One region of the Rossellomorea sp. GQ25 genome, then DNA from elsewhere that is predicted to be linked to it. Evidence: riboswitches for the same ligand, from Rfam matches in the RefSeq annotation. Region 1 holds a riboswitch; each other region holds the start of a gene.
What was found. A riboswitch is a leader RNA that binds a small molecule or an ion and turns the genes downstream of it on or off. The one in region 1 is predicted to bind S-adenosylmethionine.

Region 1 (10,610 bases):
GATATCATCTAATCTTCCTAAAAAAGGCGAAACATACGTCGCTCCAGCACGAGCCGCTAAAAGCGCCTGGTTCGCACTGAAAATCAGCGTGACATTTGTCTTAATTCCTTCTTTAGCAAAAGTAGATGTCGCTTTCAAGCCATCCGGAGTCATCGGAAGCTTCACTGTGATATTAGGCGCGATTTTCGCAAGCTCCCTACCCTCTTTGATCATTCCCTCAGCGTCTGTCGCGATGACTTCAGCGCTTACAGAACCAGGGACTAAATCTGTGATTTCTTTTAAACGATCTTCAAATGTTACGTTTTTTTCTTTCGCTACAAGCGACGGATTCGTTGTCACTCCTGAAAGAATACCCCATTCAAATGCTTCTTGAATTTCACTCATGTTTGCTGTATCTATGAAAAACTTCATGATCTCTACCCCTTTTTCGACAAAATTTTCAATCATCTTTTAATGAACGGAAGGGACTGACCCAAAAGGTATCAACCCTCTCCTGGTGCCAGTCCCGTTCTACAGTTTCATTCTTTTTCTACCACATTCGGAAAGCATGTAATCTATCATGAAGAACTTTCCAAACATTACCTATTTATTTAGCTTGGTTAGAAGAACCAAATTCGCGCATTTTGCCAGCAACTGTCGTTTTGATCGCTTCACGTGCCGGACCCATGTATTTACGTGGATCATATACTTCTGTGTCAGCTGCAAGTACTTCACGTACTGCTTTAGCAGAAGCAATTTGGTTTTCAGTGTTTACGTTGATTTTCGCTGTTCCGTAAGAAATCGCTTTTTGGATGTCTTTTGTCGGAATTCCAGTACCACCGTGAAGTACTAGAGGTACTCCAGTCGCCGCACCGATTTCTTCCATTTCTTTGAATCCAAGATTTGGTTCACCTTTGTAAGGACCGTGAACAGAACCAAGAGCAGGTGCAAGAGTATCGATACCAGTACGCTCTACTAATTCTTGACATTCTTTAGGATCTGCATAGATAACGCCATCTGCTACTACGTCATCCTCTTGTCCACCAACAGTTCCAAGCTCGGCTTCAACAGAAACACCTTTAGAGTGAGCATATTCAACCACTTTAGAAGTGATTTCAATGTTCTCCTCGAAAGGACCGTGAGAAGCGTCGATCATGACAGAAGTGAATCCTGCATCGATTGCTTCTTTACATTTATCATAGCTTGAACCGTGGTCTAAGTGAATCGCAACAGGTACTGTGATTTTTAAGTCTTCCATAAGACCTTCGACCATTTTCACAACTGTTTTGAAGCCGCTCATGTAACGTGCTGCCCCTTCAGAAACACCAAGGATGACAGGTGATTTTTCTTCTTCAGCAGCTTGTAGGATCGCTTGAGTGAACTCAAGGTTATTCAGGTTGAATTGACCTACTGCATAGCTGTTTTCTTTTGCTTGAATTAGCATGTCTTTCATTGAAACTAAAGGCATAGTAATTTCCTCCTTTTATTCAGTCAGTGAACCATTCTAGTAGAAATGGCGGTGTTATTTATAGCACCATGTGACATTGTTTACAATTTCACTTGTATCATACCAAAACAGAATTGATTTTACCAACTGCAGAGGCGATTTGATAAAAATACTACTATTTTCACTATTCAAATAATACTATTAAGCTGGAATATATTGTTTCACAGCCTGCCTGATGTCATCGATATCAAACGGTTTCGCAAAGTGAGTAAGCGCTCCCAAATCCTTTGCTTCCTGAATCATGTCCAGTTCTCCGTACGCAGTCATAATAATGACGCGGATATCTGCATCCTTCTGTTTCATTCTCTTTAAAATTTCGATCCCATCCATACCCGGAATCTTCATATCCAGCAAAACCAAATCAGGGGAATGCTTATCTACAATTTCAAGAGCCTGGATACCGTTCGCTGCCTGAAATGTTTGGTAGCCTTCCTTTTGTAACACTTCATTTAATAGAATTCTAATACCAAATTGATCGTCTACAATAAGAATTTTCTCGTTCATCCATCCCAATCCCCTTCATATTAAAGTAAATTATGTATTACTACACTAAATAACCGGCTAATAATTGTATATTTATTACTAATTCTCTTTTTACTGTAAAAAATCCTGCTTCTTATCAAGATTTTACTTAACACCTTTTTCCCCTTTATAATAAGCGTTACGATGACAAATGTCGAAGCTAAATATGTAAGGAGAGTTTATTCCATGATAAAAATGTTCACGACACAGTTAACTGGACTGTTCAAACGCATTTATGATAAGCAGGAATTCGAAATCGAAGACGGTGCCCGCCTGCTGGCCCAAGCCGCCATCGGACAAGGAAATATCTACATTAAGGGCTATGGGGAAATGGAAGCTGTCACAGCCGAGGCTATGTTTGGTGCTGAACCTCTTCCTTCCGCTAAAAGATACGATGGTTCTACCCGGCTGACGGAAGCTGATCGTGTATTAGTCGTCAGCCGGTTTTCTACGGATGAGGATGCTGTGAAATTAGGGAAAAAGTTGGCTGGTGAAGGTGTGCCATTCGTGGCTGTCTCTGGATTGATGGAGGGTGAAGAGAATCTGGTGGACTTAGCCGATGTTCACTTAGATACGAAAGTGATCAAGGGCATGCTGCCTGGTGATGAAATCGGTGAGCGTGTGAGCTTCCCTTCCAGCATGGCCGCGCTTTATCTCTATTTCGCCTTGGGGTTTGTGATCCGAGAGATGTTGGAGGAATATGAGGAGTAAGAGATGGATATAGAATTGGCCCGTTCCTGGTTGGGGATGGGTTTTTTTATTGGATTTGTTCTTAGTTACGTCCGTGAAATATGTCGTTTATTGTAGAACGGTCGATATCTTGAAAATACGGTTGATATAATGAAAGAACGGTTGATAAAACGATATAAAGGTCGATATATTAGAATGTTGGTTGATAATTCCTGATAACGGTTGATATCTTTTCTATGCCACCTGCTCATATTCCCACATTAAAAAGGAGAGCCCCAAAAGGCGACTCCCCCTTGAACAGCCTCAAGCCCCACGCACCTTCCTGGCATGCACATACGTCACTGCCAGTGCCAAAACCAATACGCTTCCTTTAATAATTTCAAATGCATAGTATGGTAGATTCATCATCGTCAATCCATTCAGCAGGACTCCGATTAAGGCTGCTCCAAAGAAGGTTCCGAGGATATTTGGTTTTCCTGCCCCCAAGACGGAAAAGCCGACAAACACAGCGGCGACTGCTTCCATCAGGAGAGGGGCACCGGCATCCATCTGTCCTGACCCGACCCGGGCCGTGAACAGGATTCCTCCAATCGATGCGAATATACCTGAGAGAACGTAGGCAATTAATTTCACCCTCGTCACTCTGACACCTGATAATCGTGACGCTTCCTCATTGCCTCCTGTCATATACAAAATGCGTCCCCACCTCGTGAAATGCATGATCACATAGACGATTCCGACCAACACGAGCATGATCCATACCGGTACCGGCAATCCGAGCCACTTTCCCTGGCCAATCCAGAGGAACGCTTCGGAAAATTCCCCCGGGGCCGTCCCACCAGTAGTCATCGGCATATTATTGTAGATCGAGTATCCTTCTGTATACGTTCGGTGAACACCTGAAATGATATACATGGCCCCTAATGTAGCAAGCAAATCCGGAATGCCAAACTTCACGATCAATAACGAATTGAATAACCCGACTCCCGCTCCCACCAATAATGGAACCAGGAGCACGATCCACAACGGAGCTTCATACCAGACCATCAAAGAAGCCGTCATAACGGTAGACAGGGATACCGTCGATCCCACTGATAAATCAAAGCCATCCACGACAAGGGTAAAGGTGACCCCAATGGCGACCAATGTGACGATGGAAATCGAGCGGAGAATGTCTGATAGATTTCCATATGTGAAGAAAAATGGGTTATATATGCTGAAAAATATAAGAATGGCAACCATCAAACAAATGGCTCCGTATTTAAATAGTAAGTCGAGTATCTTGCCTTTCATGCGTTTGGATCCCTCCTGAAGCATAAAACAATATGAATTCTTGAGTTGCTTCTTCTTTTGTCAGTTCTTTGACAATCCGGCCATCATACATGACGAGAATGCGGTCCGAGATCGCCAGAATTTCTTGTATTTCGCAGGAAAAGTAGAGAATGCCCTTCTCTTTTTCTGCAAGGGATTGAATCAGGGAGAAGATCTCCTTCTTCGCTCCCACGTCCACACCCTTCGTCGGTTCATCAAATAAAAACACCGAAGCTTCATCTGATAGCCATTTTCCGATTGAAACCTTTTGCTGATTTCCCCCACTTAAAAAGTTGGCTTGGATTCCTTCATGAGCGGTTTTAATTCCAAGGGATCGGATTTTTTCACGAGCCAGCTCACGTTCTTTTCTCCTATTGATCCATAACCAGTTGGAGACTCTTCTTAAAGAAGGGAAGCTCAGGTTATGCTGAACGGATTCATGAATAAACAATCCTTCTTTTCGTCTTTCTTCCGGAACAAGTGCCAAGCCATTCTGAACCGCATCTCGTGGAGAATGAATTCTGAACTTCTTTCCTTTCAGAAAATGGTCACCCGATTCTACTTGTGAGGCTCCAAATAAGGCTTTAGCAAGCTCGGTTTTTCCCGCTCCCACAAGTCCGACCACTCCGACTACTTCTCCTGCCTTGACGGATAAATGGATATCCTTCACCTTTTCTCGGTCTTCCAGCCCTCTCACTTCGTAAAGCGTTTCGCCGATTGGCAGCCTTTTTTTCTGAAACTCTTCTCTATAGGTTCCTCCGAGCATGGCTTCTATGATCTTCTGAGAGGTTGTTTGGTGTGTTCCGTACGTTCCCACCGTCTCCCCATCTCTCATGACTGTGATGCGATCGGAAAGCTGAAATACTTCAGGGAGCCTGTGAGAGATGAAGATGATCCCTACTCTCTCTTTCTTTAAATCTTCTATGACATGGAATAATTTTTCCGTCTCAGAAGAACTTAAAGGTGCCGTTGGTTCATCTAAAATCAATACTTTCGCTTTTTGAAGCAGACTCCTGGCAATGAGCACCAACTGCTTTTCAGCGAGACTTAAGTGTGACGCAGGCTGCCCGAGGGGTATTGCTTCTGCCCCAATTCGTCTGAGCGCTTCCAACGCTTCTTTCTTTAATGACTTTTTGGTAATAAAGAAGGAGCCTTTTTGTGAGAATTGATCAAGGACGATATTTTCTGCTACAGAAAGTTCAGGGACAATGGCAGTGTCCACCTCCTGATATACGCAATGAATGCCATGCTCCTTCGCTTCTTTCGGAGGTTGATAGTCTCTTTTCCCGGAGTGAAGGATGATGTCTCCGCTGTCCTGCACATAGGCTCCTGATAAAATCTTCATCAGCGTACTTTTACCTGCACCATTCGCCCCCAACAGAGCATGAACCTCTCCCTCTTTCACATCGAAGCTTGCAGTCTTTAGGGCTTTCACTCCTGAGAAGGTTTTATTGATATCAATCATTTCTAACAGTGGAGACGTCATCGCTTCTAACTCCTTTCTACTCTGTAAACGATCCTTCAAGCTTTTTCAATTCATCTGTATAACCTTGTTCACTTGCTCCCCAGCCCTCAACATGCTTGTGTAATTGATCTGTCGTGATCGTTTCTTCAGGCAATGCTTCCTTTTCAATAAATACCGGCTCAAGCTTTACTTTCTCAGGCGTTTCTTCCCCATTAAGCTTCTGATATAAGAAACGGACCTGCACGCGGCCAATATCTTTCGGGTCGACAGCTGCCGATGCTACCCACGGGCTTCCATCTTTTTGAATAATTTGCAGGTCTTCATCACTCATGTCGATTCCATATACTTTGATTTCATCTCTCCCTGCTGCTTCGATTGCCCGTACGGCGCCTTTCGCAAATTCATCCCAAGCAGCCCAGACAGCATCGATGTCACCTTTATTCGGGTACTGTTTCAAAATCGCCTCCATTTGAGCCTGGGTATCCAGTGCCGTATTCTGAGTAGCCGCTCCAAAGGCTGCCACCTCTTTAATATCAGGATTTTTTTCTAAAAAATCCTGATAGGCTACTTGGCGTCTTTCCATCGGGGCAAAGCCTGCAACCCAAATCTTCACGATTTCACCTTTGCCGCCAAGCTCATCTGAAAGCTTCGTCAAGGTTTGTTCCGCCATTTGCTGGTCCCCCTGTTCGAGCACCGTCACCTCTTCTGAAGCAACATCCGCATCAAACACGACAACCGGAATGTTTTGTTCCTTCGCCTTTTCTACTCCTGATTGCAGTGCTTCTTTCGTCCCATGATCGATGAGGATCCCATCAAACTTTTGATTGATGGCTGCATCCAGGTTAGAAGACATTTTTGCCAGGTCTCCTTCAGACGTAAATACTTGAACCTTTCCACCAAACTTCTCTACCTGCTCTTTGACACCTTCTATGTATTGAGCGGAAAATGTCCCTAAATTGATTTGCATAATAAGTGCGATCTTTTTATTGGCTAATGGATGATCAGAAGTCGCTTCCTTCTTTTCTCCACTCTCCGCGCCAGCCTCCTGGGATACCTTTGGCTGACAAGCTGCTAAACTGAAAATAAGTACGAGTAATACGAGTAATGATGTCGTTTTTTTCATCTTTCTTTTCTCCTCCCGAGGTGATATGCCTCAATTTTTCAAATAAAAAAACCCCTTTTCCCAAGAGAAAAGAGGTTTATGTATAAATAAACGTACTCTTATCACTCAGGAAATTCTTCCTGCAGGTCTTAGCACCTTTCCGTGTGTACGGTAGGTTGCCGGGCGTCATCGGGCCAGTCCCTCTGCCAACTCTTTATAAGAGATTATGAAATTTGGTATAGTTCGCATGCGCTATAAACGATATGTTAACGATATGTGGGAATATTGTCAATATTCTTTTTAGGGAATTTTCTAGATGGGAGTAAGGAGGAGAATCGCGAAATTTGTCGTTAGTTGTAGAACGGTCGCCTGAAAATTAGGTTGATATATTGAAAATACGGTTGATAAATCCGATTAACGGTCGATAAATTTGAATTTCGGTTGATAAATCTCAATAACTGTCGATAAACTCCAATTCCCCTTAAAAAACAGCCACCCACACCCATTTCATGACTCTAACCAGCCATCATAAGTGTATACTTCCCGCTCAAAGCATCCATTTCCTACCCGTCGACAAATTCCGCACCCTATAAAACAAAAAAACCGCCCTCCCAAACCAGGGAGAGCAGTTCCAAAATCAAATCTTATTTCTCACCATACGCCAGTGATGCTTCCACGAAGTCTCTAAATAGAGGCTGCGGGCGTGTCGGGCGTGATGTGAATTCAGGGTGGAATTGAGACGCGACGAACCATGGGTGGTCGCTTAGCTCGATGATTTCCACAAGACGGCCATCAGGACTAGTGCCTGAGAAGATGAAGCCGGCTTTTTCCATTTGCTCGCGGTAGTGATTGTTGAATTCGAAGCGGTGACGGTGACGCTCGTAAACCACTTCTCCATCATAAGCTGCATAGGCTTTTGAACCTTTTGTCAGCTTACATGGGTATAGTCCAAGGCGCAGTGTCCCGCCAAGGTCTTCGATGTCCTTTTGTTCCGGTAACAGGTCGATGACCGGGTATGGTGTATCAGGGTTCAACTCCGCAGAGTGAGCTCCATCCAATCCAAGGACATTACGTGCATATTCTACAGACGCAAGCTGCATTCCAAGGCAGATTCCAAGGAAAGGAATCTTGTTTTCACGGGCATATTGAGTCGCAGCGATTTTCCCCTCTACCCCACGGTCACCGAAACCGCCTGGTACAAGGATTCCATCTACGTCTGCCAGTTTTTCTGCTACGTTTTCTTTGTCGACAAGCTCAGAGTTCAACCATCTTACTTCAATGTCACTATCGAAATGATATCCGGCGTGACGAAGGGCTTCCACTACTGAGATATACGCATCTTGTAATTCAACATATTTCCCTACGAGGGCGATCGTTGTTTTACGGGAAAGATTTTTCACACGATCAACAAGCTCATTCCACTCGGTCATATCTGCTTCATGGCAGTTCAGCTTTAAATGCTGACATGTGATTTCATCAAGCTTTTGATCCTGAAGCGCAAGTGGTATAGAGTATAGTGTGTCTGCGTCCATTGCTTCGATTACAGCATGTTTATCGATATCACAGAATAACGCGATTTTGTCTTTCATGTCCTGAGTCATTGGCATTTCTGTACGTACAACGATGACATTTGGCTGGATACCAAGACTGCGAAGCTCTTTTACGCTGTGCTGAGTCGGTTTCGTTTTCATTTCACCCGCTGCTTTGATGTAAGGTACAAGAGTACAGTGGATGTACATCACATTGTCACGGCCTACGTCGCTTTTGATCTGGCGAATCGCTTCAAGGAATGGCAGAGATTCGATATCCCCTACCGTTCCACCGATTTCCGTGATCACGACATCTGAATTCGTCTCACGTCCAGCGCGGTATACGCGTTCTTTGATTTCGTTTGTGATGTGTGGAATAACTTGTACAGTACCACCAAGATAATCACCACGACGTTCTTTTTTCAGTACAGTTGAATAGATTTTCCCCGTTGTGACAGAGCTGTATTTCGTTAGGTTAATATCAACGAAACGCTCATAGTGACCTAAGTCAAGATCCGTTTCCGCACCATCATCTGTTACGAACACTTCACCGTGCTGATAGGGACTCATTGTTCCCGGATCCAAATTGATGTATGGATCGAACTTCTGGATCGTGACACTCACTCCACGGTTTTTCAATAGTCTTCCAAGGGACGCTGCTGTGATCCCTTTCCCTAGTGACGACACTACGCCGCCTGTTACGAAAATATACTTAGTCATGTATATGTCCCCCTTCAAAGTAAGTTTGGTTCAAAAAAAGTAGAGGGTGTCTCCTATGTAGGTATGTCATGAATTTATCTTGTTCAAAGAAGGACAAGTCCATTCTCTTAAAATAAATTCATCTGCATAAACCAGCTAAAAGACAGCCTCTTATTATCAATATACATAAAAATGTAAGGGGTCTTAAAGAATCGATCCGCCACACATAAAGGAATAGACAATACCCTATTACGTCAAAGCTTACTTCTTATAAAATAAAAAAAGCCCCACTTACAAACATGTAAGGGGAGCGTTGTATACGTAATTCGTCCTTTTTTAAGGAGCCCAAATAAAATACTACCTTCCTCAAAGAAAGAAGTCAAGCATAGAATGATGAGGGAATTTTCAATCAATAGTATCACCTGATGCACAAGGCTCGAGACCATAAAAAAACCTATCAAAAAGGCAAAAAGCCTCCTTTTGATAGGTTCGTCTGATCCTTATAAGAATTAAAGTTTATTTATCGTCCTTTTCCTCATCAAGATCTTCTTCTTCTTCGTTTTCGTCTTCATCGAATTCATCGATTTCAAGTTCTTCCTCGTCTTCATCGATGTCCAGATCTTCATCTGCATCGGCGTCAACGGCATCTACATCGTCGTCATCTGTCAGATCATCGTCATCGTCCGTGTCATCAAGATCATCATAATCAAGATCTTCATCGTCCAGATCCTCGAAATCTTCAAGATCTAAATCTTCATCGTCTTTCTTCTTCGCTTTTTTCTTTTTGCTGGATTTCATCGTTGGAACGGTTTCTTCCTCGATTTGATCCACCGGATACCATTCTCTTAATCCCCAACTGTTATCGCCCATGGCAATAAAACGTCCCTCGACATTAAGATCCGTGTAGAATTGAAGTAAGCGGCTGCGAACCTCTTTTTCAGAGATTCCAAGCAAACCTTTAATTTCTTTGACTACGTCTTCGAAAGGCATCGCTTTCTTTTTCTCTGTTAAAATCTCATGTGCCAACTCAATGAATGATGTTTGACGTAATTCTTCTTTGGATAACTGCTTAAGACTCAATTAACGCACTTCCTTTCTCTATTTCACACTCTACTAAGTAGAGTAAAAAAGGGCAAAAATTCTCCATTATCAATTTTAACCATATTCATCATTATAAACAATAGAAAAGACTTTATGCTATACCTATCTGGTTTTTCTTGCATTTTTTTCACAACAGGTGTCAGGAGGATCTGCCACTTTCCCATTTCTCTTCTTTTTCACCGTTTCGAATCACACGGAACGCTTCATAGAAAAGATAGAAAGAGAGTAGAAAAAAAGGAATCGCTCCTAATTGCAAGTGATATAGAAGTACTGCAGCAAATATGATGATGGTTAATAGTATATAACGAAAAATAGTCTTCACAGTCTCACATCCAAACGTATATATCGTTCTTACCCTCTCACTTATCTGACAATTCTCATTATATAGGAAATGATACCCGACTACTATTAAGATCGTGTTAAAAATTGGTTGATTTTGTTTAAAGGATAGACTGTTTTTGGACTTTTTAAACTTGTTGGGTTTACTTTTATCATTTTTCAACAGACATGCGTTGTCCAGGATGCTCGCTTTCCGCGGGGTGGGCGGTGAGACTCCTCGCACCTATGAATATGCCCAATTAGAAAAAGAGACCACTGCATCCCCACAGTAGTCTCATCTTCTTCTTGGTTGTTACATATTTCGACGGTACTGCCCGCCAACCTCATATAGGGAGCGTGTAATTTGGCCAAGACTGGCTACTTTCA
Region 2 (10,610 bases), on a different contig from region 1:
CTCATTAGTACTTGCTCTCATCACCTTCTATTTTGATTGGTGGTTGAGTCAGCATGAGTATCCTTTGTTCCCCAAGGTACTATTTTCCAATTTTGATTTATCCATGACCATCATCAGTACGATTGCATCTTCGATCATGACCATGACGACGATTACCTTTTCAACGATTATGGTCGTCTTAACCACTTTTTTGTCCCAATATTCACCCAGAACCCTGCAGAACTTCATTAATGACCGTCCTACACAACGGGTTCTAGCCATTTTTGTGTCAGGTGTGGTGTACTGCATCACTTTGTTGGTTCTCCTTCAGGACGAGTCCGGGCAAAAACTATATATTTCTTCGGCCTTTGCCGGTATAGTGGCGATTATTTGTTTATTTGTTTTCGTCTACTTTGTTCATCATGTTTCCAATTGGGTGAAGGTAAGTAATTTAATACATAATATAACAATCAAAACCAATAAAAAAATTGATAATAGTTATTTATATAGAAAGAATGCCATTAATGAACAGCCTTCAACCTTTAATGAGACGCTCTTTGACGATACGGAGCCCATTTTGGTGTATAGTGAACAATCGGGGTACTTACAACAGATCAATATTGAAGGAATGATCAATAATGCTGCTAAGGATGAAGCAGTTATCCGCATGATGAAAACACCCGGTGAATACTTACTTGAAGGAACTCCTATCATGACAGCATGGGCGACGAATAAAGACATTGATGTAGAAGATTACTTGGAATACCTCGTACTTGGGCCTGATAAAGAGCCCATGGAAGACATTGAGCTCGGGATAAGAAAGCTGGTTGAAATAGCCTTGAGAGCCATTTCCCCCGCCATCAATGACCCGAATACGGCAAAAAACTGTATAGAAGAAATCGGGATCATTCTATCGAAACTTGCTAAATACAAGCTTCCAAGCTCTTATTTATCGGATGAAGAAAACAATGTGCGAATCATATTGGAACAGCCTACCTTTGTTGATCATCTATACAAGAGCTTTTACCAGTTAAGGCATTACGGGAAGCAGGACATATCCATTATTGCTGAAATCCTGCGTTCGCTGCGAATGATAGGGGAAAACAATAGCGAAGAAACGCAGCATATGGTGTGGACATTTAAAGACTATATTCTGGAAGGAATTGATTACGAAAGCCTTCAAAATCTCGACATGCAGTACATTATGAGGCACCTGGATGAACTGGCTGCAGCTTGCAATCAAACGGATTGGGATAAGGATGAAGTGCGGAATAAATATTTCCCCGAACAATATAAGACAAGCGACTCTTACCATCATCAGAGAGAAGAGTAATTAGAGCCAAGAAAAAAACGGATGCACGATGCATCCGTTTTTTTTCTTATTCTTTTCCTTTTTTTCCTTCTGAAAGCTCCTTGAAGGATGATACTTTGCCATGAGGATGCTGTTCCTGTTTTCTTACATTCCACTGTCTTTCTTTTTCATGTTTTGATTGCGTCATGTTCGCCACTCCTTTTCATTAGTCCCTATTAACATGAGCAGCAGACCCGCATTTTACTCTCACCTTGATGATTATTTATTGGGTTTCATCCAAAGAAGAATGATGAATAATAAGCTCATATACCCAAAAAGTGGGTATAAATACGACAGAAGTTCACTGTATTCAAAAAAGCTTAACGAATAGATCACGAGAAAGATACCGGTAAAGGTCATTAAAGAAGAGCCCTTCCAATAATTCGTTAATTGTTTCTCCAGACCAAATACCCCCCCGATCACGGAAGTGAAAATTTCACCATAAATGATGATGATATAAACAAGATAAAACCCGGCTACAAAGGATTTCATCACCACAGCCATTGGAATTTGGTATTGTGTCACATTCGGGATCATGACTAAGGTAATATGACTGGAAATGAGGATCAGTGTAAGGAAAAAACCGCCAAGATATCCTCCATACTTAATGGTCTCCCGGTCTTTCACTTCTCCGGCAACGGGAACGAGAACCGCCTGAGCCATGGCCAGATTAAAGGCCACGTATGAAAAAGGTGCTACTACGGATTTCCATCCATCCTCTGCATGCGGTATCATTAGAAATGCGTCTAAAAAAGCTGCGTTTCGAACAGAATAAACCATCAATAAAAGATTAAAGACAATCATAAGAGGAACAACGAACGTATTAACTGCAAAAAGCCCTTTAATCCCCACCATCATCGTGATGAATCCAAGACCGATTGTCAGCAATATCCCTAATTGTTTTGGTAGCAAAAGCTGCTCTTGAAAAACAGCCCCCGCTCCTGAAAGCATAACCGCAGAAACCCCGATCAGCATAATCATCATGACGATATTCATAACCTTAGAAAACCATTTTCCAAATAGATATTCATTAAATTCTTCAAAGGACTTTGCTTTAATATCATGGGACTTCAGCATAATCTTCGTTCCCATTGTAATAAATAAGTACCCGCTTAATAAAATCGCAATAAACCCGACAAAGCCAAACCGAGTGAAAAACTCTACAATTTCCCTTCCTGTTGCAAATCCGGCTCCTATAACGGTACCAACATAAACAGCAGCTATTTGAAACGACCCAGCTAGTTTTTTCATCCCATCACCTCTGACAACCTTCTACTTCACCTTATGTACAAGCAGGGAAATTCAGAAGCAAAAGAACGTAATTCTTCCGGAATTGTAGAAGAGCCCTAACAAAAAGGGCAGCCGTAAAAAATACGCTGCCCTTTTTGCATTTATAATGATTGATCATCTATTCCATTTAGCCACTGTCTGATCGGTTCAATGACTTTTTCAACTGTCCCTTCCTGGAATGGAGAATCAAGTTTGGCTGCTTCTACAAGCCCGGTGAATGAAAGGCTCCCTCCCAGTTTACAAAGGGCAACATAGTCACTCCACGCTTCCTCACGATTAAGATTCATCTTCTTCCAGAATTGAAATGCACAAATTTGAGCCAATGTGTAATCGATATAATAGAAGGGAGAATTATAAATATGGGATTGGCGCTGCCAAAATCCTCCATTCTCCAAGTAAGAAACATGACCGTAGTCCTTATGGGGAAGATATTCCTTCTCAATTTTTCTCCAGGCGGCATTCCGTTCAGCCGGGGAAGCTTCAGGATTCTCATACACAAAATGCTGGAACTCATCAACTGCCACACCGTAAGGAAGGAATTGCAATGCTTCACTTAAATGTGAAAATTGATACTTGTCTGTATCCTCTTCGAAGAAATAATTCATCCATGGCCACGTGAAGAACTCCATGCTCATGGAATGAATTTCACACGCTTCATACGTTGGCCAAATATATTCAGGGATATCGAATCCCCTGCTGGAGTAAACCTGGAACGCGTGACCTGCTTCATGGGTCAATACATCAATATCTCCTGAGGTCCCATTGAAATTTGAGAAGATGTAAGGAGACTCATGGTTTGCAATATACGTGCAGTAGCCGCCTCCAGCTTTTCCTTTCTTCGCTTCCAGATCCATGAGATCATGCTCAATCATGAAATCAAAGAATTCCTTTGTTTCAGGTGACAGCTCTTCGTACATCTTTTTGCCATTATCTATGATCCACTGAGGGCTTCCTTTAGGAACTGCGTTTCCGGAAGTAAACTTAAAGCCTTCGTCAAAAAACTTCATGGAATCTATTCCAATGCGCTTTCCTTGTCTTTCTTTAAGTTCTGTAGCAAGAGGAACGATATGCTTCTTTACTTGCTCGCGGAAAACCTTTACCATATCAGGAGTATAATCCGTTCTCGTCATACGATAGTAACCTAATTCAACAAAGTTTTTATACCCTAATGTGGTCGCAATCGTGTGACGCAGCTTAACTAACTCATCAAATAGACGATCCAATTCTTCTTGATTCTCTTCAAAGAAAGCAACGGTCGCTTGAGCGGCTTCTCTTCTTGTTTCCCGATTTACAGATTGTGTGAAAGGACCCATTTGAGCCAAAGTTCTTTCTTCCCCCTCAAATGGAATCTTTGCAGACGCCATCAGCTTTGTATATTGGGAAGATAATTTATTTTCCTTCTGCAATAGAGTGACGATGTCAGGAGAAAAAGTCTTCATTTCACTTTCTGCCAGAGCGAATAGCTGCTTTCCCCACTTTTCTTCTAATTCTTTTCGATAAGGAGAGTTTACGAGTTCCTGGTAATATTCCGTCACCATCCCGTGAACCTCAGGCATCATTTCATCGATATAATCTTGCTCTTTTTTGTAAAACTCATCATTGGTATCGATAGAATGCCGGATATAGCATATATTTTGCATGTTATCGATGTTCAGACGTATATCATTCAATTCCTTCATGGCATCCACCTGTTCCTGTACATTGGACGCAGACCTAAATTTCCCTAGCAATTGTTGGAAAACAGGTTTAACCTCTTCTAAATTGGGCCTTTCATATGTAAACTGATCAAACTTCATACTATTGCCTCCTCCTAATATAATCCCGAATATAGTTATTCGACTTATGATAGAAAATCTCCTGTTTATTGTAATATCGAATTTTAGGAAATAGAAATAATGGAACTGATGTGAAAGGACGTGCTTATAAGACAAAATAAAAGCCCCGTCTCATGAAAGACGGGGCACAGGAAGTTCGACTCAATACGACAAGTCTTTAATGGATAAGCCTAATTTCTTCAACATTTCTATCGTTTCTTCCTTCTCATCAGGAGATAGAGCTGACATCAGTTCATGAATTCGATTTTCGTGATTAGGGAATATCTCATCAATTAACTTTCTGCCGCTTTCTGTTATTTGAGCATAGGTGACCCGACGGTCCTTTGGACAAGCATTGCGCTTTAGGTAGCCCTTTTGTTCAAGCTTATCCACTACATACGTAATGCTGCCGGAAGCTAATAGAATCTTTCCGCCAATTTGTTGCAAAGGCTGATCTCCCTTATGATAAAGAAGCTCTAGGACGGCAAATTCAGTAGGGTTTAAACCGTTCTCCTGGATGTTTTTATTTATCTCTTCATTTAAGGCTTTGAAAGCTCTTGACAGGACAATGAAAAGCTTTAATGATCGTTTTGTGTCTGGAGTTTCGTTCATTCCATTCATTCCTTTTAAATAAATATCTCAGTTTCAAAATATTATACAGATAAACCCTATCCTTGTCAAACAAGAATCACTGCTCAACAGTAAATAAACGAAGGGCGTTACGCATATAGCGAACCGCCCTTCGTTTATTTAGATAACGACAAATTAAAATGATTGTCTTGGTTTAAATGTGGATTTGTTGGAGATGATTGTCTCTTGTAAACCTTGAATGGTGAGGGAAAGCCTTGGTGAGTAGTCTCAAGAAGCAGTTCGTTTTAATAAGTTCTTAATGTATTGCCCAAATTCGTTTGATGTTTCTTGGAGGGTTAATGGTACTATCATATTTGTGCACTTTTCATAGTCGTTCAAAAGCTGATCTAATTGCTGGCTGCATTTGATTGTCTCCGCTGCACATAATCCTAAACTCTCTCCCAACCCAATCATTTCTGAACGTTTTTGATTAATTCTCATTAATAACCACTTCTGTTTTAGTAGACGACCCATTTCTTATAAACTCCTTTTTAGCTCCTAGCCTTTATTAAGTTAAATCGTTACTTGAGCATTATCGCAAGTATTATTAGAAAAGTAAATAGATTCGCAAAACAAGACAAAATAACTAGTAATGTATCTTAATTAGACATTTTTCGCTAAATATATCCTCTATCAAAAACAAAAGGATAGACAATGGATTCCACTCTTTGTCTACCCTAAAGTTATATTAATAGATTGGTACCCAGCCTTCCTGTGTAACGAAAATCCGGACGGCAACTACTTGCTTGTCTTCACTCAATGTAAAATAATGCCGGATATTTTCAGGGACTGAAATTAAGTCACCCGGGTTTAGATGCACTTCAAAGAAATCACCATCACTTCCTTGAATAACAAATACACCATGGCCGTTTACAATAAAACGGACTTCATCATCTGTGTGATGATGCTCCTGTTGGAAATTCTTTAAAAGCTCTTCAAGATTTGGTGTGCGCTCGGAAAGGGAAATCACATCCCAAGCCTGATATCCTCTTCGCTCTGAAATATTTTCAATCTCCTCTTTAAAAGTAGACAGAATTTCCGCTTTATCATCTTCGGTTAAAGCGTATTGGTCCCTTAGTCCTTCGTCCAGCTTTTCGATTTTCCAATGCTCATAAATGACTCCTTGTTCACTTAAATACTTCACTACTTCTTCCTGATTATCAATGACTTGGTTTTTCCCTTGGATTTTGATTGTCGTCATAATCTGACTCCTCCTTTAGTAAATGATCTCGTGTTCGTTAAGGATAAAAGAGTGAGTTGATATTGAAACATAAACTCACAAGCTTCTAATAGTTTCTTAGCTTCAAAACCGGTTCGTCCCCATACCGTAATCCCGTGGTTGCGAATGAGCACTGCCCCTTTGTCTGCTTTAATAAAGGACTGAAACTCCTCGGCAAGCGTCGGGATATGTGCATGATTACGAATAATTGGAATGGTTAAAGAATCATCTTCCTTCCATTTATCCCACGCTTTAATTAATTCTTGGTTTCTAAATGTGACGACACCTTCATCCCCATACAATTCACTAATCACATTATTGGCAACAGTATGGACATGTAAGCTGCAACCTGCTGAACTTTCTGTGAAAACATGACTGTGCAGCAATGTTTCGGCAGATGGTCGTAAAGGAGTATCCTCGATGGCCTCACCACGAGCATTCACGAGCAGGAAATCTTTATCGGTTTGCTTCCTTTTATCCTTTCCACTTGCCGTTACCAGGAAAGTAGCAGGTAAAGAACTCACTCGTATCGCAAGGTTCCCGCTCGTTCCCATAAACCAATCCCTGGCTGCCAGTTCCCTTTTAATATCAGCGAGTTCTTTCCATTGAGATTGATAGGAATTCATATTTTCACTCCTTTTTCAATGACGTCCAAGCAATCGTGAAAGGATTCAAACGGATGATAGAGAATTCCTTTTTCTTCGCATGTATGTGCCAAATAGTCTCTGGCGATCACAGTATCTCCAAGCTTTGCCATTTCGATATCAGTGACAGAATCCCCTATCACAATGACCTCTGTATCTTCTGTTAAAGACAACATTCTCAAGATGGAAGGCTTGCAGCACCCACATCCTTTATTTTCACAGTGATCGTCACATGGATATGGCCAATGAAGCGTTATGGTTGAGTCGTTAAAGTTTGCTTTATTACAATAAACCCCATTAAAAGGCCCATATTCTTTTAGTAAAGGATGAACAAAGAAGTCGATTCCACCGCTAACGATATACAAAGGAATCTCATGTTTTTTTGTATAATCTACAAATTCCTTAAACCCTTTACGTATGACTGCTGTGTCTAATAGATACTGAATCATTTCCTCTTTCTGTGATGAAGGAATAAGTGAAAACAGCTTGCTGACTCCTTCTTTAATGGAAATCGACTGATTTAAGATGTCGTCTTTGATAGGTTCCCATTCTGGAGAAGCAAAGGATTTCATTAACGAGATGATATTATCGGTTTCTGTAATCGTGCCATCAAAATCACAGAAAATGATCGGACGCGTCACTATACCTTTACCTCCTCTCCCCATAGGGATAGTGCTTTACGAAGCTCACTATGGGTATCTGCAGCATCTGTCAGAGACTCTCCTCTTAAAACTGCTTCAATTGCTTGGACGAATGCCTTTCCCCCTCCAATTGCCCCATCTGAATGGCCATGGATGCCACCACCTGCATTAATGACACAGTCTAAACCAAAATCCTTCATCAAAAGCGGTACAAGCGCAGGATGAATGCCAGCTGACGGTACGGGCAATGATCTTCTTAGTTGATCGTCATCCTTTGTTAACTCATGACTGAGCGACAGGACTTGGTTCTTATCTAATGCGACAGTTCCGTATGGAGATGGAAATAAAGAAAAATCAGCTCCGGCCATTCGTAAGAATTTCCCTAACCATAAAGAATAGCTCACACCATGTGCAGGAGATGAAGCAACAGCACCTGCAAATGCAGGGTGGGCCATAATCGGCAATCCGATCTCAGGGTCCTCCCTCAATTCCTGGAGAACATCCAGGCCGTATGAAAACACATTGAATAAAAGGGCATGGGCTCCAAGCTCACGTGCTTTTCTTGCTTTATCACGTAATTCTGAAGTCCTTCCTGTTAGGTTTACAGCATACAACGTTTTCTTACCTGTCTCTTCAAACAGCTCGTATAACACTCTTTTCCCTATATTGATCCTCTCAGTGAAAGGTGTTAGTGAATTATCAAAGAGAATCTCATCGTCTTTTACTACGTCGACTCCCCCTAGAGCCTGTGCCCTTAATTGAGTTTCAAGGTAGGTAAGATCCCTGCCGATTACGCCTTTAAAGATGCTCATTAACAGGGGTCTTTCTTGTACACCTGTTAGCTCCCTGATTCCTTCTATTCCAAACCGTGGCCCAGGATAGGCTTTTTTTAAGTCACTGGAAAACTCTATATCTACTAATTTCACTTCACCATCCAGGGAAAGCTTGCCGAATACCGTAGTAAGGATGGCTGGGATATCATTTGAATAATTATGACCGGGATAGCCAATTTGCACCTTACCTCTGGGTCCATTTTTACCCTCCCACTCTTTCACAGAAACGACTCTCCCCTTGTACTTGCGCAATTGATCCTGTTCCAGGAGCGGTAAGTCCGTCCATGAACCGACCGTCAATCCCAGGGCGATTCCCTCTGCCTTTTTCTCGAATGAACCACTCTTTCCCTTTAGTTCATATGTGGCTATCACTTCACTCATTGTTGTCCTGCCTCCTTTTGAAAACATGCTATTCTTATCCGCATGTTGATTTCATAAGCCCGGGTAAACAAAAAACCTCTTCCAAATAAGAAGAGGTTTGATAAAGTCACTCTTTCTTATCTGTCAGCATTATTGCTGCAAGAATTAGCACCGTGCTTGAATAAGTCGGTTGCCGGGCTTCATAGGGCTGGTCCCTCCGCCTGCTCTTGATAAGAATTTCATTATTCATTATTTCAGTTGGATTATTGCACCAATTTCAACTTCTGTCAATCCCTTTTATGGAATAATTCTAAATTTTCAATACGCGAAATCGCTTCTTTTATCCGCTCGTTTGTGGTTAATAGTCCTACACGTACATACCCTTCTCCGAATTCTCCAAAGCCAACTCCCGGGGCTACAGCGACTTTGATTTTTTCAAGTAAATAAGTAGAGAACTCTACAGAGGTGAATCCCTCAGGTACTTTTAACCAAGCAAAGAAGGAACCTTGTGGAGCTTTTACATCCCACCCTATTTCCTGAAGTCCGGAGATTAATAGTTTTCTTCTTTCTTCGTATGTTGAAACAAGCTCATGTACGCATTCCTGGGAACTTAAAAGGGCAGTGGTAGCCGCTTCTTGAATAGCACCGAACAGACTCACATATAAGTGATCTTGGAGGAGGTTGATCGCTTCTATGACACTCTTATTCCCTACTGCAAACCCCACTCTCCAGCCAGCCATATTATACGTTTTCGATAATGTATAAATCTCAATCCCCACATCTTTTGCTCCTTTTGTTTCCAAGAAGCTTATGGGCTTATTTCCATCAAACCCTATAGCTCCATAGGCAAAATCATGTACAACACAAATATCATGCTGATTGGCAAGAGTGACTGTTTCTTCAAAGAATGATTTTGTGGCGATCGCTCCAGTAGGGTTATTAGGGTAATTCAGAAACATTAGCTTCGCATTTTCCAGCTCATTACGAGAGTGTTCACGATAATCAGGCAGAAATCCATTTTTCTCTCGTAGAGGCATTTTAATCATACGTGCTTCTGCCAATGCCACCCCTGATAAATAATCAGGATAACCGGGATCGGGCACCAATACCTCATCACCAGGATTCAATAAACATTGAGGGATTTCAACTAACCCTGCCTTTCCTCCGAACAGCACAGCTACCTCTGTTTCCGGGTCTAATTCCACACCATATTCACGAAGGTAGAAAGCAGCAATCGCCTCTTTAAAGGACGATAAGCCGCGAAATGGAGGATACTTATGATTGGACGGGGAAGCTGCTGCTTCTGTCAGTTTTTCCACAATATGTGGAGGAGTCGGTTGATCCGGATTTCCCTGGCCCAAATTAATGACATCATGTCCCTCTTTGACCACAGCATTCACTGTTTCCGCGAGGGATGCGAAAAATTGTTCAGGTAATAAATCTAATCGTTTTGCCTTACTAAAGGTTTTCATACACTCACCCACTACATTTTTTTGAAAATTAATTACTTTCAAATTCTAGTCACAAATGATATAACGGAAAATAAAGAATGTAAAGGAATAAATTCCAAAAGTCCATAATGAGGTGAAAGAAATGATTCAAAAGATAGGTCTTGCACAAATGGATATTGTGTTCGGGGATCCCGAAAAAAACAAGCAAAAAGTAGAACAATGGGTTAAAAGAGCGTGTGACGAAGGCTGTGATACGGTTGTACTCCCTGAACTGTGGACGACTGGATATGACCTTACAAGAATGGAGGAAATCGCTGATGAAGGAGCAAAAGATTCAATCTCCTTCCTGTCTGCCCTATCAAAGAAATATTCTATTCATATTGTAGGTGGTTCTATTG
Region 3 (10,610 bases), on a different contig from region 1:
GTTGTGGTTCATGTAGGAACTTCTGAAGTGATGGGGAAGCTCGTATTTTTTGATCGAAATAAAGTCGATTCGGAAACGGACCCTATTTTATGTCAGATCCGGCTTGATGAATCGATTGTTGCCAAAAGAGGTGATCGTTTTATTCTAAGAAGACCCTCTCCAATGGAAACAATCGGGGAGGCTGGATTATTCAGCCGAATGGTGGAAAATACAAATTCGGAGAGGAAACGATAGCCCTTCTTCAGTTTGAACGGCACGGTACGCCTCAGGAAAGAGCTCTAAAGCTAATTGATCAATACAAATGAGGAGATGAAGTTTTCATCTTAAGAGAAGCCTCCTTTAACTTATAAAGACCTGCATGATATGCTACAGGGTGATGATCAATGGATAGTACTATCACAAAATAAGGTTACGCATATGAAAATAGTGGAAGAATGCGTGAAATCCATCGAACAGATTCTTCGAGGGTTCCATGGGGAGTTTCCTTTATTAAAAGGGATCAATATTGGTGAGTTGAAGCAATCTTTAAAAAGGTACACAGGAGATTTAGTGGACTATGCGATTGAGGAAAAACATTGGAAACGAAACAGTGGTTTTCTTTGTTTAGAAGGGTTCATTCCTCACTTACCTCCTGAATGGGAGAAACGATGCAATCAGCTCATTACCTTATTAGAGGCTGATGGTACACAAGTAAAAGACATGAAAGAGTATTTTCATCAAGTAGGTATTCCTCAAAAATGGCAGTCAGACTTTTATCACTTTTTTATTCAGGAAAAGAAAATCGTGTCATTGGATGATAAAAAAGCCTTTTCTTATCAAGTTTTTATGAACCTTCGATATAGCAGTTGCGAAAGCCGCTCTGGGATTATCCAGAAAATACATGATACCGTTTTTAGAAAAGCTGGATAAGGATGGTCTGACTTTAAGGATCCAGGGGCTGCGTAAGTGGAGTGGAACAAGTATAAAGGGATGAGGAATGAATGAAGGTAGAAACAGTGATGTATTCGTTAGTAATGATACAGCGTGGGGACAAAGTGCTGTTATTAAATAGGCCGGAGCGGAAAGAATATCCCGGTTATATTGCACCTGGAGGCAAAGTTGACTTTCCAGAAAGTCCTGCAGCCGGGGCGATTCGTGAAGTAAGAGAAGAGACGGGTTTACATGTAGAGAAATTAAGGTATAAAGGGTTAGATGAATATGTTGTCCCTGAGAATCGATTTCGGTATATAGTGTACAATTATCTTGCCTATGAAACCTCTGGGGAGCTCATTGATAATCCTCCAGAAGGGGACTTGGTATGGGTACCCAAAACAGAAGCGCTTGATTTACCGATGCAGCCCTTTTTCAAGCGGAAATTCCCATTGTTTTTCGAGGAAGGAACATTTGAAATTCATACTTCTTGGGATGGAAGCGACAAGAAGACTGCAGAAGTGACCATTCGCACCTTGTCATAATGCTTCTCTTTCAAACATATATCATCGTAAATAAACTAAATCATCGTTTGGTAGCTTAGAGGAAAGTAGGAAAAGGAATCATGAAAGAATTATGGAGCGCATTTGGTTGGGTTCTTCCAATTATTGTAGTTGTGACGATTTCCCTTATCTTTGCGGTCTCCTTTTGGAAGAAAAGAAAAGGGAAGGGCAGATGGATGAACTTACTGCCTGTTCTATTTACGTGCATAACGATTGGAGGCATCTGTTTAATTACCCTGACTCCATTGACTGGTGGAAATGTGGCTGAGGGATCGGTGAATTTTGATCCATTCTCTAATCTTAAGTTGAATTTAATTTACCGAAATCATTTAGATGTACCCATTAGAAACTTGTTGGCCAATATATTATTGTTTATTCCATTAACCTTTTTTATAGCTTGGTGGATGAGGCATTCGAAACAAATTATTCTGATGGTCACGTTTATAGGGGCACTTTTTTCCTTTGGAATTGAATTTGCCCAATATTATTTACCTTTAGGAAGAGCGACGGATATTGATGATTGGATAATGAATACGCTAGGTTCATTTATAGGGGGCATCTTATTTGTGATCGCCCGTTTTATCTATAAAATTTTGAAGATCAATAAGAAAGTAAACTGAGAGCATTAACGATATCGTTAATGCTCTTTTATTGTGTCAAAAATATCTCATAAATGCTTAAGCGGCATGTTAATTTCCAAAACAATAGATATGTTGGACGAGATAAACTTTGAAGGGAAATGTATAGTCTTTCCCCTTAAACAAAAGCTAACAATACACAAAAATGAGGTGAGTTCTCTTGCTGAAAAAAGGACTTAAAGGAATCCTGATAACGGCTGCATGCATCGTGATTTTATTTCTCATCATGCACTGGGATGTGAAACAAGGTGTGAAAAACTATGCGAGAACTCACCCCAATTCTTGTTTTCAACAGGAGACAGTATTGCAGAAAAGACAGTAAACAGGATTAACAGTTCGGAAGAGAGTGTCACGATTACAACCCCATACTTTCTACCAAATGGGAAACTTGTATCAGCTTTAAAGAAAGCAGTGAAGCGTGGGATAAAAGTGAAGATCCTCATCCCGGACGATACAGATGCATGGTTTACGAAGCCGCCAGATTACAGAGTAGAGAAAACTTTGTTAGAGAGCGGAGTGGATCTCTATATATACGAAAGAGGATTTTTCCACGGTAAAGTGCTGGTCATTGATCATAAATGGGCTGATATTGGTACAGCAAATTGGGATCCACGGAGCTTTTACTTAAATGATGAAAGCAACTGCATCATTCGGGATGCAAAAGTTGCCGGCGAATTAGAATCACTCATCCATAAAGACATTAGTGATAGTAAAAAACTGACCATGAAGGATTTTAATGAACTTTCTGCCTGGGAAAAAGCGCTCCGTAAAACGCCTGAATGGGCATATTATTATTTCTAAGAATAAATAATTTTTATTGAATAAGAAAATATGGTAAAGTGTGTTCATATCTTAAAAAGAATACACCTTACTGAAGAAAGGGATTGTCCATGAGCGAGCTCTTGTTTGTATCTTTGTTTATTCTTTCGTTATTGGCTTTTAAGTTTTTTAACGTGTTAAAGAAGAAACATGTGTCAAAGTCTCACAAGTCTGTAGCAGTTAGTATCGTGATTTTTTCTGTTATTGGCATGATGTTGACGATCCTCTTTTATCTTCCAAATGCATCTTAAAGAAAATAAGATATAAACCGATTTAAGGAATACACACGAGAGAAGCATTCTCGTGTGTTTTTTTGTAAATAGAGAATTCGTCGTCATTATATGGACAGTAATAATTAGTAAGAAGCTGATCATCTTCCTATTAAAAGTAGCTGCTTTCTTTCGGCCGTGAATTTGATATGATAAGAGAAGGTTTATTTTCATGTAAGCAATATAGTGACTTAAGCATAAATCTCGAACATACTAATGTACGAAAGGCAATGAAGGAGAATATAAATGAAAGCTGGAATGATTTTTGACATGGATGGAACGTTATTTCAAACGAATCGTATTCTTGAAGCTTCACTTCATGATACCTTTCAACGACTTAGAGATGAAGGAATGTGGAAAGGGGATACACCTCTTGAAATATACAGGGGAATTATGGGTGTCCCTCTTTCTGTTGTGTGGAAAACACTTTTACCTCATCATCCATTACATATACATAGTAAAGTGAATGATGAATTTCATGAAAAGCTGATTGAAAATATTCAGAAAGGAAATGGAGCGCTCTATCCACATACGGAGGAAATATTAACTTATTTATCAGGGAGAGGTTTTCCGATCTTTGTGGCAAGCAACGGATATCCTCGGTATTTACAGACGATCGTCCAATACTTTCATTTGGATCAATGGATTTTAGACTGCTACAGCATTCAGGAAATAGAATCAGATGACAAAGGGGAGTTGATTGGGAAAATCAAAAAGGATCACAATCTGACACATGGGATTGTGATTGGAGATAGATTGTCTGACTTCAAAGGAGCAGAGGCAAATCACTTTCTTTCGATAGGTTGTGCCTTTGATTTTTCTCAGGAAAAAGAATTAAGTGAAGCGGATATTGTGGTTGAAGAACTCTTGGAGGTTAAAGAGTATCTGGAGGAAATGAAATAAAGGAGGGATTCGGGTGGAGAATGAACAACTAGCCTTCTTTGATGAGTACGGTAATAGGCTTGGAGTAGCCAGTCGTTCCGAGGTGCATTTAAAGGGATATTGGCATGAAACCTTTCATTGTTGGCTTGCGCATTATGATGAGAGTAGTGGAGAGACCTATATTTATTTCCAAATGAGAAGTGATAAGAAAAAGGATTTCCCTGGCTTACTTGATATTACCGCCGCTGGACATATTTTGTCACAGGAGAAGATTGAAGACGGTGTGAGAGAACTTCATGAAGAGCTTGGACTTCTTATTACGATAGACGAATTGCAATCATTAGGAATCGTAAAAGGGGAGTTAATTCAACGGGATATGATCGATCGGGAACTAACTCACATATTCCTGTATACCAAGCCGGTTGCATATGACGAATTTCAACTTCAGTTAGAAGAAGTGTCCGGTATTTTCCGTTCAACTCTTAGAGACTTTAAAGCGCTCGTTCAACAAACGAAAGCGGAAATCAAAGTAGAAGGATTTCTTGTTAAGGAAACAGGAAAAAAGGACTTCCTTAAGCAAAGGGTGAGTTACCATCACTTTGTTCCACATGAAAGGTCCTATCTTCTTGAAATTATTGAGCGCATATCGGCTCATCTTTAGGAAATTAATTCGTACTTCCCATGGTCAATATGGATAATAAAGGCTATTATAGTAATCTAGTTACATATATAATGAGATAAGAGAGTAGGAGGACACACTTGAACGGCACAGCACATATGGCAATTGGAGCAGCAACAGGATTTATCGTGGCCAACTCATTTGGAACTGGTCCTGACATAACGGCCGCACTTGTGGCAATAGGCGGGGTATCCGGACTCATGCCTGATATGGATATTGACGGAAAGCTTAGTAACAAGGTTACTTTTTCACCAAAAATGATCAGAGCAGTGGCACAAATCATTGGTTTTTTAATGATGATATACAGCTATCTTGAAGGAATTGGGAAAGAACGATGGCTTGGTATTGGATATGGTGCAGGAATGATGATTCTCTCCAGTTTCATTACCCAGAGAAGAATGCTGATGATTACCGGCATCGGTGTGACTGCATGCGGTTGGCAGCTGAATGAAACGTGGTTATGGTTGTTAGGTATTTATATTTTCATTGCCTCATTCGTTTCACATCGCAGTTATACTCACTCTTTTCTTGGAATTGTATATTACGGCATGATTGCTCATTATCTAGAGTCTTCTTTAATGATTGAGGGAGTATTTGAAGCATGTGTAATCGGGTATGCCAGTCATCTGATCGCGGATATGAAATTTCTCCCTTTTAATAAGAGAGGCATAAAGCTTTTCCTTCCCCTTTCATCCAAAGAAATCTAAAATGTGTTTACACCTACTTGACCATTATTTCCCGATACATTAAAATAATGGAAACACATTAAATAGTTAAATGCGATGAGGAAGAAGAGTAGACGAACGAAACATTTCAGAGAGCTGATGGCTGGTGAGAATCAGTATGGTGAAATCGTTGAATGGGCTTTTGAGCATCCAAGCTGAAAATAAGTAGGTTATGGCGAAGGGTCTCACCGATAAAAGAGACGATGTATCGAAGGCGACTTCTGTACAGATGAGTGCGTTTACACAATGTAAGCGAATGAAGGTGGCACCACGGGTTTCTCGTCCTTTTTCAGAGGATGAGAAGCCCTTTTTGTGTTTATTTTTATTATTTTTCAGCGGAGGGAATTGTTATGAAAAAACAAGTTCTGACTGGTATTAAACCAACAGGCCGTATTCATTTAGGGAATTATATTGGTGCAATCAAACCGGCATTACGATTGGCAGAGAATCAATCCTACAACACAGCTTATTTTGTAGCGGATTATCATGGTTTAACAAAAATACATGATCCGCATGAAATGAAACAACTATCTTATGGAGTGGCCGCAGCTTGGTTAGCATTAGGATTGAATCCTGAGAGGGCGGTCTTTTACCGTCAATCCGATGTACCTGAAATCTTTGAATTGAGCTGGATCCTGTCTTGTTTTGCACCTAAAGGATTAATGAATCGCGCCCATGCATATAAATCAATGGTTGAAGAAAATCATTCCGCGGGCAGGGAGGTGGATGCGGGCGTCAACATGGGATTATTCACCTACCCGATCTTGATGGCGGCAGATATCCTTCTATTCCAAACAGAACTGGTTCCTGTTGGGAAAGATCAAATTCAGCATGTTGAAATTGCAAGGGATATAGCAGAAACCTTTAATAAGCAATATGGAGAAACATTTGTCATCCCTGAATATATCATTCAAAAAGAAACTGCCGTTCTCCCTGGACTAGACGGTCGTAAGATGAGTAAAAGTTATAACAACACCATTCCATTATTTGAAGAACCAAAAAAGCTTCAAAAATTAATCAATAAAATCAAAACAGATTCTTCATCCCCGGAAGAGCCTAAGGATTCTGATTCATCAATCATATTTTCGCTCTATAAAGAATTTGCTACATCCGATCAAGTTGAAGAATTGAGAAGGAGATTTCAAGGAGGAATAGGATGGGGAGAAGCGAAAAAAGAGCTCTTTCAAGTCATGAATTCCTTTATCGAAGAACCGCGATCCAAATATGAAGAACTAATAGCACACCCCCAAAGGCTGGATGCCATTTTACAAGAAGGAGCCGAAAAAGCAAGAGAAAAAACGATTCCATTTATGAAGGAAATTAAAAGAAAAATAGGGATTTTTCATTAAATAAAAAATCGCTCTGTTAAGTTTTGTTGAATCCAATCTTTCATCTGCCGTTTGATTGGAGTGGAATGTGTGCGCCTCCTGCGGAATAGAGGGAGACGAAAAATGCCTCAAAAAAAGGCGTCACTACGTAAATTTTATTTTCGAATAATTCATAATTCTCATTGACATTTGTTCTCCTATGTTATAAGTTATGGGAAAGTTATTTTTCACAATATCATATAGTTTCTTATCAAGAGAGGTAGAGGGACTGGCCCGAAGACACCTCAGCAACCAGCCAAAGTTATAGGTATGGTGCTAATTCCAGCAAGTTGATGTCAACTTGGACGATAAGAGGGAGAACGAACGTACAAAACCTTCTTATTTTCATAAGAAGGTTTTTTTGTTTTTTCCCTTTTCGTTTTCAAGAAAGAAAAGGAGAGAAGAATATTGAAAAAACATATTGATACTTTGCTTGTCCAGGCAGGTAATCGGAAGGATCCTGCAACGGGTGCCGTCAGCCTGCCCATTCATCTATCGACAGCTTATGAACATAAAGGGATCGGCCAATCGACAGGCTATGATTACACGAGAACTGGAAATCCAACACGCAGCACCTTAGAGGAAGCTCTTACTCTATTGGAGGAGGGGTACAGAGGATTTGCCTTCAGTTCGGGGATGGCCGCGATTCAGGCAATCCTTGGCTTATTCTCAAGCGGGGATGAATTGATTGTATCGAAAGACCTTTACGGCGGAAGCTACCGTTTATTCCTACAGTATGAAGCGCAATATAGTATCAAATTTCATTTTGTTGACACAAGTGATGCTGGCTCCATAGAAGAACAAATTTCTAACAGAACCAAGGCCATTTTCCTTGAAACGCCAACCAATCCATTGATGAATGAAGCAAGTATTTCTGAGGTTGCTGGAATTGCCAAGCATAACGGATTGCTTTTAATTGTTGATAATACCTTCTACACCCCTGTTCTGCAAAAGCCTCTCACTGAGGGAGCAGACATTGTTATTCACAGCGCCACGAAATACTTAGGGGGCCATAATGACGTGCTGGCAGGTGTGGTGATCGTAAACACAGAGGAGTTGGCGGAAAAAATCTATACCATTCAAAATTCAATCGGCGCGGTTCTCGCACCATTTGATTGTTGGCTCTTATTAAGAGGGATGAAAACCCTTAGTCTCAGAATGGCTCAGCATGAAAAAAACGCAAGAAAACTAGCAAAATATCTTGAAGAGCATGAATGTGTAACGGACGTTTTATATCCGGGAAAAGGCGGCATGCTTTCCTTTCGTATCGCAAAGGAAGAATGGGTTGCTCCCTTTCTCCGCCACTTAAAAGTTATTACGTTTGCTGAAAGTTTAGGAGGGGTTGAAAGCTTTATCACCTATCCCGCTACCCAAACACATGCAGACATTCCTGTAGATGAACGAAATAAGTTGGGTATCTGCAACAGACTCCTGCGGTTTTCTGTAGGGATTGAATTTATTGATGACCTGATTGAAGACTTGGAGAATGTTTTTCATCAAATGGAAAAAGAGGTGCTTACGTATGAGTAAAAAACCATTTTCACTTCAAACGTCACTCATTCATTCTCACGGATTTGATAAAGAGACAGGAGCGGTCTCTACGCCGATTCAACATGCAACAACCTTTCATCAACAGGATTTTGATCAATATGGAACGTATGACTACAGCCGTTCGGGAAATCCGACGAGGGAAACCGTTGAAGAAACGATCGCCGAATTGGAAGGCGGGATAAGGGGCTTTGCCTTTTCATCCGGAATGGCGGCAATCTCCACAAGCTTCTTATTATTGTCGAGTGGAGACCACGTTCTCGTATCAGAAGAAGTGTACGGTGGGACATACAGAATGATTACCGAGGTCCTCACTAAGTTTGGGATTGAATACTCATTTGTGAACATGAAGGATTTACATGAAGTGGCTTGTTCAATCAAGCACAATACGAAAGTGATTTATATGGAGACACCATCCAATCCGCTTTTGAATATCACCGATATTGAAGGAGTCGTTAAGCTTGCCAAGGCGAATGGATGTTTAACGTTTCTTGATAATACATTCATGACCCCCCTGTTGCAAAGACCGATCAGTCTAGGGGTAGATGTTGTTCTCCACAGCGCCACGAAGTTTCTTGCCGGACATAGTGATGTCTTGGCAGGGCTTGCCGTAACGGGAAATGAAGAGATTGCCAGGAAACTTGCATTCCTGCAGAATTCGTTCGGTGCGGTCCTCGGAGTTCAGGATTGCTGGCTGCTCTTAAGAGGGCTGAAAACATTGCATGTAAGATTGAAGGAATCATCAGAATCGGCTTATAAGATTGCGGGCTTCTTAGAAAAGAGAAAGGAAGTAGAAGAAGTGTATTACCCTGGCTTGAGCTATCACCCCGGTCGTGAAATTCAAGTTCGACAAGCGGAGGGTCCCGGTGCGGTTCTTTCCTTCCGATTAAAAGGGGAAGAGGAAGTGAAGCAACTCATACAAAATGTAAACATCCCGGTATTCGCCGTAAGTTTAGGAGCTGTTGAATCAATTCTATCCTATCCATCAAGGATGTCACATGCTTCTATGCCAAAAGCGGAGCGGGAAAGAAGAGGTATTACAGATGGTTTATTGCGATTATCAGTAGGACTTGAAAACGTGGATGAATTAATTAACGATCTTCAAAACGGTTTAGATAGTATAAAAAAGATCAATCGAAACAACGTGATAAATTTATAAAAAAGGAGGGAATGTCATGAAGCCGTTGCTAGAAGCACTGAAAGAAAGAGTATTAATTGCAGATGGGGCCATTGGAACGTTGTTGTATTCATATGGAGTGGACAGATGCTTTGAAGAACTAAACCTTTCTCACCCAAATGAAGTGTTGAAAGTCCATAAAGAGTATATTGATGCAGGAGCAGATATCATTCAGACCAATACGTATGGAGCCAATTATCAAAAGCTTTCCAGATATGGATTGGAGGATTCTGTTAAGGAAATAAATACAGCTGCAGTGCGTCTAGCAAGAAAAGCTGCGGGTAAAAACACCTATATTCTGGGCACCATCGGGGGAATTAGGGGCATTAAACAAAATGTGTCACTGGAAGAAATCAAAAGAAGCTTTAGGGAACAGCTATACTGTTTATTATTAGAGGGTGTAGATGGCATTCTGCTTGAAACCTATTATGATTTCGAGGAATTAACCACGGTATTAAACATTACTAAACGTGAAGCGGACATTCCTGTCATTGCTCAAGTTTCTCTACATGAAACGGGAGTTCTTCAAAATGGAATGGAGATAAAAGACGCACTTCAGCAATTAGAATTATTGGGGGCCGATGTTGTCGGCATCAATTGCCGCATGGGGCCATTTCATATGGTGAACTCATTAGAGGAAGTTCCATTACCTAAAAGGGCATTTCTATCCGTCTATCCCAATGCCAGTCTGCCAAACTATGAAGAAGGTCGATTCTATTACTCTGCTGAGCCTGATTACTTTGGGGATATAAGCAACGAATTGAGACTGCAAGGTGTGAGAATCATTGGGGGGTGCTGTGGAACCACACCTGATCACATTCGTTCAGTAGCCAGCAGGTTAAAAAGCAGGGAGCCTGTTAAAGAAAAAGTAGTGAAAGCAAAAAAGGCTGTTCAGTTATCATCACCTTCTATCAGGGGAAACTTGCTGCATGAGCAAGTAAGAGAAAAGAAAACGATTATTGTTGAACTCGATCCCCCTAAGCATCTCGATACGAAGCTGTTCTTCCAAGGGGCTGAGGCATTAAAGGAAGCTG

Region 2: it holds a riboswitch for S-adenosylmethionine, as region 1 does, so the genes downstream of both, AC6CIB_RS15810 (2,3-diketo-5-methylthiopentyl-1-phosphate enolase) here and AC6CIB_RS18585 (sugar ABC transporter substrate-binding protein) in region 1, are expected to answer to the same signal.
Region 3: it holds a riboswitch for S-adenosylmethionine, as region 1 does, so the genes downstream of both, AC6CIB_RS04555 (methionine biosynthesis PLP-dependent protein) here and AC6CIB_RS18585 (sugar ABC transporter substrate-binding protein) in region 1, are expected to answer to the same signal.

Annotation. Positions count from the first base shown of each region.
Region 1 is NZ_JCAXEQ010000006.1:158,107-168,716, reverse strand. Features, by position in the region: gene fsa (fructose-6-phosphate aldolase) at 1-411, opposite strand, end outside; gene fdaB (class IIb fructose-bisphosphate aldolase FdaB) at 587-1,447, opposite strand; gene AC6CIB_RS18605 (response regulator) at 1,628-1,990, opposite strand; gene AC6CIB_RS18600 (DUF2529 domain-containing protein) at 2,195-2,719, shown strand; gene AC6CIB_RS18595 (ABC transporter permease) at 3,002-3,991, opposite strand; gene AC6CIB_RS18590 (sugar ABC transporter ATP-binding protein) at 3,960-5,495, opposite strand; gene AC6CIB_RS18585 (sugar ABC transporter substrate-binding protein) at 5,512-6,597, opposite strand; SAM riboswitch class I at 6,693-6,799, opposite strand; gene pyrG (CTP synthase) at 7,221-8,825, opposite strand; gene rpoE (DNA-directed RNA polymerase subunit delta) at 9,321-9,884, opposite strand; gene AC6CIB_RS18570 (hypothetical protein) at 10,045-10,227, opposite strand; gene icmF (fused isobutyryl-CoA mutase/GTPase IcmF) at 10,537-10,610, opposite strand, start outside.
Region 2 is NZ_JCAXEQ010000005.1:24,358-34,967, forward strand. Features, by position in the region: gene AC6CIB_RS15765 (DUF2254 domain-containing protein) at 1-1,312, shown strand, start outside; gene AC6CIB_RS15770 (DUF6254 family protein) at 1,359-1,478, opposite strand; gene AC6CIB_RS15775 (YkvI family membrane protein) at 1,550-2,581, opposite strand; gene AC6CIB_RS15780 (M3 family oligoendopeptidase) at 2,722-4,416, opposite strand; gene AC6CIB_RS15785 (MarR family winged helix-turn-helix transcriptional regulator) at 4,597-5,055, opposite strand; gene AC6CIB_RS15790 (aspartyl-phosphate phosphatase Spo0E family protein) at 5,293-5,538, opposite strand; gene AC6CIB_RS15795 (1,2-dihydroxy-3-keto-5-methylthiopentene dioxygenase) at 5,753-6,265, opposite strand; gene AC6CIB_RS15800 (methylthioribulose 1-phosphate dehydratase) at 6,262-6,909, opposite strand; gene AC6CIB_RS15805 (2-hydroxy-3-keto-5-methylthiopentenyl-1-phosphate phosphatase) at 6,906-7,568, opposite strand; gene AC6CIB_RS15810 (2,3-diketo-5-methylthiopentyl-1-phosphate enolase) at 7,568-8,782, opposite strand; SAM riboswitch class I at 8,896-8,998, opposite strand; gene AC6CIB_RS15815 (pyridoxal phosphate-dependent aminotransferase) at 9,049-10,233, opposite strand; gene AC6CIB_RS15820 (carbon-nitrogen family hydrolase) at 10,355-10,610, shown strand, end outside.
Region 3 is NZ_JCAXEQ010000001.1:829,253-839,862, reverse strand. Features, by position in the region: gene AC6CIB_RS04605 (EF-Tu/IF-2/RF-3 family GTPase) at 1-234, shown strand, start outside; gene AC6CIB_RS04600 (hypothetical protein) at 418-909, shown strand; gene AC6CIB_RS04595 (hypothetical protein) at 881-973, shown strand; gene AC6CIB_RS04590 (8-oxo-dGTP diphosphatase) at 981-1,454, shown strand; gene AC6CIB_RS04585 (VanZ family protein) at 1,535-2,092, shown strand; gene AC6CIB_RS04580 (phospholipase D-like domain-containing protein) at 2,393-2,911, shown strand; gene AC6CIB_RS04575 (HAD hydrolase-like protein) at 3,445-4,101, shown strand; gene AC6CIB_RS04570 (NUDIX hydrolase) at 4,115-4,741, shown strand; gene AC6CIB_RS04565 (metal-dependent hydrolase) at 4,840-5,466, shown strand; T-box leader at 5,533-5,774, shown strand; gene AC6CIB_RS04560 (tryptophan--tRNA ligase) at 5,835-6,833, shown strand; SAM riboswitch class I at 7,057-7,166, shown strand; gene AC6CIB_RS04555 (methionine biosynthesis PLP-dependent protein) at 7,260-8,381, shown strand; gene metC (cystathionine beta-lyase) at 8,374-9,558, shown strand; gene AC6CIB_RS04545 (bifunctional homocysteine S-methyltransferase/methylenetetrahydrofolate reductase) at 9,575-10,610, shown strand, end outside.